One region of the Geobacillus sp. DSP4a genome, then DNA from elsewhere that is predicted to be linked to it. Evidence: riboswitches for the same ligand, from Rfam matches in the RefSeq annotation. Region 1 holds a riboswitch; each other region holds the start of a gene.
What was found. Region 1 has a riboswitch for S-adenosylmethionine ahead of ETC02_RS08520 (phosphoadenylyl-sulfate reductase). Riboswitches for the same ligand answer to the same signal wherever they lie in the genome.
Positions count from the first base shown of each region.

Region 2: another riboswitch for S-adenosylmethionine. It lies ahead of mtnK (S-methyl-5-thioribose kinase); the one in region 1 lies ahead of ETC02_RS08520 (phosphoadenylyl-sulfate reductase).
Region 3: another riboswitch for S-adenosylmethionine. It lies ahead of ETC02_RS05525 (bifunctional homocysteine S-methyltransferase/methylenetetrahydrofolate reductase); the one in region 1 lies ahead of ETC02_RS08520 (phosphoadenylyl-sulfate reductase).
Region 4: another riboswitch for S-adenosylmethionine. It lies ahead of ETC02_RS04785 (methionine biosynthesis PLP-dependent protein); the one in region 1 lies ahead of ETC02_RS08520 (phosphoadenylyl-sulfate reductase).

Region 1 covers NZ_SDLD01000019.1:46,110-48,306, reverse strand. Annotated here, with positions in the region: gene ETC02_RS08525 (sulfate permease) at 1-201, opposite strand, end outside; gene ETC02_RS08520 (phosphoadenylyl-sulfate reductase) at 217-924, opposite strand; SAM riboswitch class I at 1,046-1,152, opposite strand; gene ETC02_RS08515 (DUF1128 domain-containing protein) at 1,280-1,504, opposite strand; gene ETC02_RS08510 (low molecular weight protein-tyrosine-phosphatase) at 1,708-2,196, shown strand.
Region 2 covers NZ_SDLD01000021.1:43,154-45,350, forward strand. Annotated here, with positions in the region: gene ETC02_RS09195 (carbon-nitrogen family hydrolase) at 1-494, shown strand, start outside; SAM riboswitch class I at 588-756, shown strand; gene mtnK (S-methyl-5-thioribose kinase) at 842-2,029, shown strand; gene mtnA (S-methyl-5-thioribose-1-phosphate isomerase) at 2,099-2,197, shown strand, end outside.
Region 3 covers NZ_SDLD01000010.1:59,536-61,732, forward strand. Annotated here, with positions in the region: gene ETC02_RS05520 (zinc ribbon domain-containing protein) at 177-599, shown strand; SAM riboswitch class I at 691-792, shown strand; gene ETC02_RS05525 (bifunctional homocysteine S-methyltransferase/methylenetetrahydrofolate reductase) at 862-2,197, shown strand, end outside.
Region 4 covers NZ_SDLD01000009.1:3,353-5,549, reverse strand. Annotated here, with positions in the region: gene ETC02_RS04790 (alpha/beta hydrolase) at 1-248, opposite strand, end outside; SAM riboswitch class I at 666-776, shown strand; gene ETC02_RS04785 (methionine biosynthesis PLP-dependent protein) at 976-2,079, shown strand; gene metC (cystathionine beta-lyase) at 2,083-2,197, shown strand, end outside.

The DNA.
Region 1 (2,197 bases):
AATGCCCGAGCCGATCGTTTTCACTACTTCTCCGCCGCCGAGGCTGCCAAGAAACACGCCGATGCCGCAAAGAAGGAGGGCGACCGATTTTCGGGGAATGGCGCCCGACCCGTACGCGACGCCCATCGAGGCGGCCGCGCCGCTCGCCCCGATGTTCATGGCGAAGAAAAAGGACACAATAAAGGCAATGGCAAGGAGCATATCGTTGTTCTCCCCTTATGTGAGATGGAGCCCGCACTCCGTTTTCCCCTGGCCGGCCCAGCGCCCGGAGCGCAAATCGTTCGGATCCGATGCCGGCGCTGTGCACGGGGCGCAGCCGATGCTCGGGTAGCCCCGGTCATGGAGCACGTTGTACGGAAGACCGTGTTTATATACGTAATTCCAAACGTCTTTCCACGTCCAATGAATGAGCGGGCACACTTTAATGGAGCGGAATTTGTCGTCTTTATTGATGTACTCGACATGGCGCCGCGTCGGCGACTGTTCGCGGCGCAAGCCGGAAATCCAGGCGGTGACTCCGGTCAAGACTTCCCGCAGCGGAATGACTTTGCGCAACTCACAGCATTTGTTCGGATCGCGTTTCCATAGTTCATCGCCGAACTGTGCAGCCTGCTCCTCCAGCGTCAAGTGCGGCTGTTTCATCACGATGCGGAGCGACGGGTATTTTTCCTGTACGTTCGCGATCGTATCGTACGTCTCTGGAAAATGCAGGCCGGTATCCAAAAAGACGATTTCCGCATCCGGCTTGACTTGGGAAATCAAATCAATGAGCACAATCCCTTCAATGCCGAAACTGCACGCATAGACAATGTCATCGCCGTATTCGCGATACGCCCAAGCAAGGACGTCAAGCGCCCCTTTCGTTTCATTATCGGACGGAAAAGACGGTTTTTCGGCCGTTTCCCATTGGTCATATGTGAGCATCGTTTCCCCCTCCTTAAAAATAAAGAAAATCAACATAATTAGTCGGATATTCATCCGGCAACGGGCAGCCTGGCGATAAAAACGCCCCTTCCATTTCGGAAAGAGCGGAAGAACGAGGGACGCCTTATCTTCCAAAATGGATCCCATTTTGCTGGAATTAGCACCTTGCCAAACGCGGCAGGTTGCCGGAGTTCATCGGGCCAGTCCCTCCCCCGCTCTTGATAAGCGTATGTAATTTAATTGATTAAAATTTTAACACAATTGGCGCTAATGTCAATCCTAGTTTTTCGATAGGAATTTTTTTATATACATAGGCAGCTTCGCGATGCTTCCATCCGGTGACGGAAGGAGAGGATTACCGCTTGCGCAGGCTTCCGAGCTCCTCAACAATGGCCTGTATTTCGCTTGGACTGAACGTTTCACGCTTCATGACCATGTCGTAAATGTCTTTCAGTTCGTCATACCATGCCTCGGAAAAATGGGCCGGCTTAATCGCATCAAAATTGAGCACTTTTAATTTTTTCTTCAGCTGTTCAACGATATATTCGACGTTTTCTGCGGACGGTTTCGATAAATCCATGGTTTCGCTCCTTTCGTGGCAGGTTATCATGTATTGTACCACACCGGCGGTGAAAAAGGGGAGAGGCAATATAGTCCGCGCCAGCGTTAGGTGGTAAAATATAGGTGCATGTGCACGAGCTGCTAGAAAGCGGCTATCAAGCGCTTGGATGAAAAGGGAAAACTAATGCCAAGAAAACGGGATGGAAAGGAGTGGCTGCTTCGATGGTCAAAGTGTTGTTTGTTTGCCTCGGCAACATTTGCCGTTCGCCGATGGCGGAAGCGGTATTCCGTCATTTGGTGAACGAACGGGGGCTTGACGGACAGATTGTCGTTGATTCAGCGGGAACGGGCAGCTGGCATGTCGGGGAGCCGCCGCATGAGGGGACAAGGCGGATTTTGAGTGAAAACGACATTGACTATTCCGGCATCCGCGCCCGGCAAGTCGGGCGCCGCGACTTGGAGGAATTTGATTACATCATCGCCATGGACGCCGCCAATTTGAGCGATTTGCGCCGGCTCGCCGGGCCGAATTCGCCGGCGGTGATCGCCCGGCTGCTTGATTTTGTCCCGGATCGGGAAAAAGACGATGTGCCGGATCCGTATTATACCGGGAATTTTGCCGAAGTGTACCGCCTGATTCGCTCCGGCTGCGAGCATTTGCTTGACGCGATCGTCCGCGATCATCGGCTGGCCCCTAGGGAAAGAAAATGAT
Region 2 (2,197 bases), on a different contig from region 1:
GCGAATACAGCAAGCTTCACCTGTTCCAATTGATGGATGAACATTTGTATTTGCAGCCGGGAAACGAGCCAGGCTTGTTCTCGCTTGACGGGCTGCCGTGCGCTGGGGTCATTTGCTATGACATCCGATTTCCGGAGTGGATTCGCGCCCATGCGTTGGCCGGAGCGGAAGTGCTGTTTGTCGTCGCCGAATGGCCGCTTCCCCGCCTTCACCATTGGCGGACGCTCCTGATGGCGCGGGCGATTGAAAACCAATGCTATGTCGTCGCTTGCAACCGGGCCGGACGCGACCCGAACAACGTCTTCGCCGGCCATTCGCTCATCATCGACCCATGGGGCGAAATTATCGCCGAGGCGGACGAGAAGCCGGGCATTCTCTCGGCCGACATCGATCCCTCGCTCGTTGCGGACGTCCGCGCACGCATCCCGGTGTTTGCCGACCGCCGGCCGCACGATTATGAAGAGGCGGCAAAAAAATTTTTCAAAACGTATTGACAATCCGCCAGCCCAACCTGTATCATTCGAATCAAGCAACCAAACGATTGTTAACATCGTGAAAATTGCAAAAACTTAATAGCTAGATCGGTACTCTTATCAAGAGTTGGCTGAGGGAATTGGCCCAATGAAGCCCAGCAACCGACCGTAATGCTATCGTGAGATAGGGCGCACGCCAAAGGCGGCGCCGGAAGCGAACCGCTTCCGCAGGGCACGGTGCTAAGTCCAACAGAAAGACCGATGTCTTTCTGAAAGATAAGAGGCGCGAAGACGATGCATCTTCAAGCCTCTTTCCGTATGCGAAAGAGGCTTTTTCATTTGCCAAAACCTAAAGGGGGAACGTGAAAATGACGATTGTCCAATCCACTGTTTACGAACCGCTCACCGAACAAAAAGCGACCGCCCTCGCCGTCCGCCTCGGCCTATTCCGAGACGGGGCGCCGCTTGTGTGCCGCGAAATCGGCGACGGAAACTTAAACTTAGTCTTTCATATCGTCGATCAGGAAACGAAGCAAGGCGTCATCATCAAACAGGCGCTCCCGTACGCGAAAGTCGTCGGCGAAAGCTGGCCGCTCACGTTAAAGCGCGCGGTTATTGAAAGCAACGCGTTGCGCACGTTTGCCAGCTATGTACCGCAATACGTGCCGAACGTCTACTATTCTGACGAATCGCTTGCCATTACCGTGATGGAAGACTTGTCCCGTCTGCAAATCGCCCGCAAAGGGTTGATCGAAGGGAAAACATTCCCGCTTTTGTCCCGGCATATCGGCGAATTTATCGCCAAAACAGCGTTTTACACATCCGATTTCGGCATGAACCAGCAAGAGAAAAAGAAATTGGCGCAAAGCTTCGTCAATCCGGAACTGTGCAAAATCACCGAAGATCTCGTCTTCACCGATCCATTTTTCGACCATGACACGAACAACTTCGAAGGCGAGCTGCGGCCGGACGTCGAAACGCTTTGGAATGACGACCGCCTCCGTTTGGAAGCGGCGAAGTTGAAGCGCAAGTTTTTAACCGAAGCCGATGTGCTTCTGCATGGCGATTTGCATACCGGCAGCATTTTCGCAAGCACCGACGAAACGAAAGTAATCGACCCGGAATTCGCCTTTTACGGCCCGATCGGCTTTGACCTTGGGCAATTTTTCGCCAACTTGCTGTTAAATGCGTTGTCCCGCCCTGACGTTGAGCGCCAACCGCTCTTTGATCACATCGACCGGACCTGGGACGTCTTTGCGTCCATATTCTCGGAGCTTTGGCGCACCAAAAGCATCGAGACGTACGCCGCAACACCGGGCTTGCTTGACGAAGTGCTCCGGCATGCGTTCATCGATGCTGTCGGCTTTGCCGGCTGCGAAGTCATCCGCCGGACGATCGGCCTCGCCCATGTGGCCGACCTTGACGGCATCGAGCAGAAAGAAGCCCGCCTTGCCGCCAAACGACACGCGCTCCGCCTCGGCCGCCGCCTAATTGTCGAGCGCAACGAGCTGACCGGAACGGACGGCTTCCGCCGAGTGTTTGCAGAAACCGAATAGTAACACGGCGACGACCGGCCCAGTGCCGGCCCGGATCAACGGAAAATGTGAAAAGAAAGGAAGACGACGATGGACACCTTTGCCATCCCGCGCTCTGTCGAGTGGCGCGAGACGCATATCACGATTTTAAACCAACAAAAATTGCCATTAGCAACAGAATATATCGAC
Region 3 (2,197 bases), on a different contig from region 1:
ACATATTTCGACATATTTCGTACTATTGACATGAAACAGAGATGCTTTTAAGAGATTAGTACAAGGTAAGGGAGGAGATACAATGATTCTTTTTTATTACGTCATCCCATGTTTCCTACATCATCATATGGTATAATAATCCCAACCAACATGAAACGAATGGAGAAGGAATCCACTTGAAAAGCATCAAACCCGGCCGCGGCCCGTCGATGCAAGGGCTGTTCGGCAGCATCGCCGCTGTGTTGTTCGGCATCTTTTGGATGGTGATGACCTTCTCCATCACCGCGGACTCGCCGTTTCCCGCCGCCCGCTTTTTTCCGTTTTTCGGCCTTGTCGTCATCGCCATCGGTGTATTTCAAGCAATTTACCATTACAAAAATGCGACGGGAAAACAACGCATGTCCTTATTGGACATTGTCGTCAGCGAGAAAGAGCCCGACCCACTGAACGTCCGATTTGGAGGCGAAGAGAAAACAAACAAGTATTGCCCATACTGCGGAGAACATGTGCAGCGTGATTTTCAGTTTTGCCCCCGATGCGGGAAAGCGCGAGCCCTTGACGCGAGCCGCTCTTTTTATCTGAATCTCTTTAACTTTTGAAATTTCCTTCTTCACCGTATTGAATAATTTCAAAAAATACATTAAATTATATAGTAATAGTCAAGACGAAATAAACAACCGCATACGGACATTCTTATCAAGAGAGGGGGAGGGACTGGCCCGGTGAACCCTCAGCAACCTGGCCGCGGCCAAGGTGCTAAATCCAGACAGGCAACAGCCTGGAAGATAAGAAGAAGCGAACGAAAAGTCTTCTTCTTAGAAGGCTTTTTTCTTTTACTACAACGAAATGGGGGAATCAAACGTGGGGCTGCTCGATGAGTTGAAACAACGCATTCTCATCGCCGACGGAGCGATGGGGACGCTGTTATATTCGCATGGCGTCGACCGTTGTTTTGAAGAATTGAATCTATCGAATCCAGACGAAATCATTCATATTCATGAAGCGTATATCGCGGCGGGCGCCGATGTCATTCAGACGAATACATACGGCGCCAACTATGTGAAACTCGCGCGCTACGGCTTGCAAGACGAGGTGCCGGCGATCAATCGGGCCGCTGTAAGACTGGCGAAGCAAGCAGCCAATGGGGGGGCGTACGTGCTCGGAACGATCGGAGGGCTGCGCACGTTAAACAAAAGTGTCGTACCGCTTGACGAAGTGAAGCGGACGTTTCGCGAGCAGCTGTTTGTGCTGCTTGCCGAAGGGGTTGATGGTGTGCTGCTGGAGACGTATTACGATTTGGAAGAGTTGGAGACGGTGCTTGCCATCGCGCGCAAAGAGACGGACTTGCCGATTATCGCCCATGTGTCGCTCCATGAAGTCGGCGTTTTGCAAGACGGCACGCCGCTCGCGGACGCCCTTAGCCGCCTGGAGGCGCTCGGGGCCGATGTTGTCGGGCTCAACTGCCGGCTTGGTCCGCACTATATGATTCAGTCGCTTGAGGAAGTGCCCCTGCCCAATCGCGCATTTTTGTCGGCGTATCCGAACGCGAGCCTCCCGGATTACCGCGACGGCCGGCTTGTCTATGAAACGAACGCGGAATATTTTGAAGAGGCGGCCAAAGCGTTCCGCGATCAAGGGGTGCGCTTGATCGGCGGGTGCTGCGGCACGACGCCGAAACATATTGAGGCAATGGCAAAGGCGCTCGCCGACCGGACGCCGGTGACGGAAAAAACGGTGAAGCGGCGCACGGCATCTGTATCGGTGCAAGCCGATCGGCCCGCGCCGACTCCGCTTCCCGAGCTCGCCCGCACGCGCCGCTCGGTCATTGTCGAACTCGATCCGCCGAAGCAACTCGGCATTGACAAGTTTCTCGCTGGGGCGAAAGCGCTCCATGACGCTGGCATCGACGCGCTGACGTTAGCTGACAACTCACTTGCCACGCCGCGCATCAGCAACGCCGCCGTCGCCACGATCGTGAAAGAGCGGCTCGGCGTCCGCCCGCTCGTGCATATTACGTGCCGCGACCGCAACTTGATCGGCCTGCAGTCGCATTTGATGGGGTTGCATACGCTCGGCATCACCGACGTGCTCGCTATTACCGGCGACCCGTCGAAAATCGGCGATTTCCCGGGAGCGACGTCCGTGTATGATGTGTCGTCATTCGATCTCATCCGCCTAATCAGCCAATTCAACGAGG
Region 4 (2,197 bases), on a different contig from region 1:
TCGCTGACGTTCCGGTACGGGATGCCGACAACGATCGTTCGGTCGATCGTTCCTTCGTCCATGAGCGTCTCGATCACGGTTTTGATTTTTCCGTACATAAAATAATCCTTGCCGTCTTGCGCGATTAATAAAGAATATTTATGCAACGGAGAAAAATTGCTTGGCAAGTAGACAAGCAACCCGATTTCTTCTTGCAGCTCCCTGCTGTAAAGCGTATAATCGCGCATCGTTCCTGTTGCTGTCGCCATGATCATCCTCCATGAAAGCGCAAGTTCACTTGTTATTGTAACATATTTAGGCAAAAAGATGTTAACGAAGGGCTCGAATTTTTCGTGAACTTGCCGAACATTGGCGCCGGCAAAAAAATGACTTGCAAAAATGGCCGGAATGCGTTACAATTTTCTAACATCTTTTTCCAAAAGAAGTATCCCACTTCTAAACGAAGTGAAAGTGGGAGATGAATTTCGGTTGGCGTTAGCCAACGAATATGATAGAATATGGTTAGAACGGACACCTTCGGAACGAAGGGAAGCGTAAAGGGTTCTTGTGTGTGGCTTACCGTTCGGCGAACACACACAAGTCGCTTGAAGCCCCCACCTCTAAGCGAAGTGTAGGTGGTGGGTAGTTCACTAAATTAACAATTAACAAAATTAAATACGCAGCGGTTCTTATCAAGAGAAGCGGAGGGAACTGGCCCAATGAAGCTTCAGCAACCAGCCGCCCGGCGGCCAGGTGCTAAATCCAGCGAATTGAGCATTCAATTCGGCAGATAAGAAGAAGCATGACCCCATGTGTATGGAAAAGTCTTCTTCTTAGAAGACTTTTTTTATTTACTCAAGCGGCCGCTCCCTCAACCGAGAGGCGTCGAGGATCAAGGCCCTCGGCCGCTGCTTGACCAACAGCGGCGCTTCGTTGGGCGTTAAGTGGTTGGCCGTTGATCCATGATGGAATTTTCAACAGAAGGAGAGAGATGAGATGGAGAAACTAGAGACGTTGTTAGCGCAAATTGGCAACCGGAGCGAAACGGTGACGGGGACGGTCAACCCGCCAGTTTATTTTTCCACCGCCTATCGTCATGCCGGCATCGGGGAGTCGACCGGGTTTGACTATATCCGCACAGGCAACCCGACGCGCAAAATCGTCGAAGAAGCGATCGCGAGACTGGAAGGCGGCGACCAAGGCTATGCGTTCAGCTCCGGCATGGCCGCCATCCAGACGGTGTTCGCCTTGTTTCAGAGCGGAGACGAGTTTCTCGTATCGGCCGACCTTTACGGCGGGACGTACCGCCTGTTTGAGCGCGGCTGGCGCAAGTACGGCCTTCGGTTTCATTACGTTGACTTCACCGATCTCGATGCAGTGGAAGAAACGATAACGGAAAAAACGAAAGCCATTTTCTTGGAAACGCCGACGAACCCGTTGATGCAAGAGACGAATATTGCCGCCGTCTCTGAGCTCGCCAAACGGCACGGGCTGTTGTTGATCGTGGACAACACGTTTTACACGCCGGTGCTCCAGCGTCCGATTGAAGAAGGAGCCGATATCGTCATTCACAGCGCGACGAAATACTTAGGCGGCCATAACGATGTGTTGGCCGGGCTTGTTGTCGCCAAAGGCGAAGAGCTTTGTCAACGGTTGGCCGAGTACCATAACGCCATCGGCGCGGTGTTGTCGCCGTTTGATTCGTGGCTGCTCATCCGCGGGATGAAAACGCTGGCGCTAAGGATGCGCCAGCATGAAGAAAACGCCAAGCGCATCAGCGCCTTTTTGCGCGAACATGAAGATGTTACAGACGTCTTATATCCAGGAAGAGGCGGGATGCTGTCGTTCCGGATTGCCGATGAAAAGTGGGTGAACGGGTTTTTAAAAAGCTTGCGCCTCATTACGTTCGCGGAAAGCCTGGGCGGAGTCGAAAGCTTTATTACGTACCCAGCGACGCAGACGCATGCGGACATTCCTGAGGAAATCCGCATCCAAAACGGTATTTGCAACCGGCTGCTCCGTTTCTCGGTCGGCATTGAGCACGCTGACGATTTGATCGCCGATTTGACGCAGGCATTGAAAAACATGAAAGAGGTGTGAGCGATGGAACGGGAATGGTCGTTTTCAACGAAACTGCTCCATAACGAATGGAAAGTCGACCGCCACACGGGGGCGGTGAGCGTGCCGATCCAGCACGCCTCCACGTTCCATCAGTTCG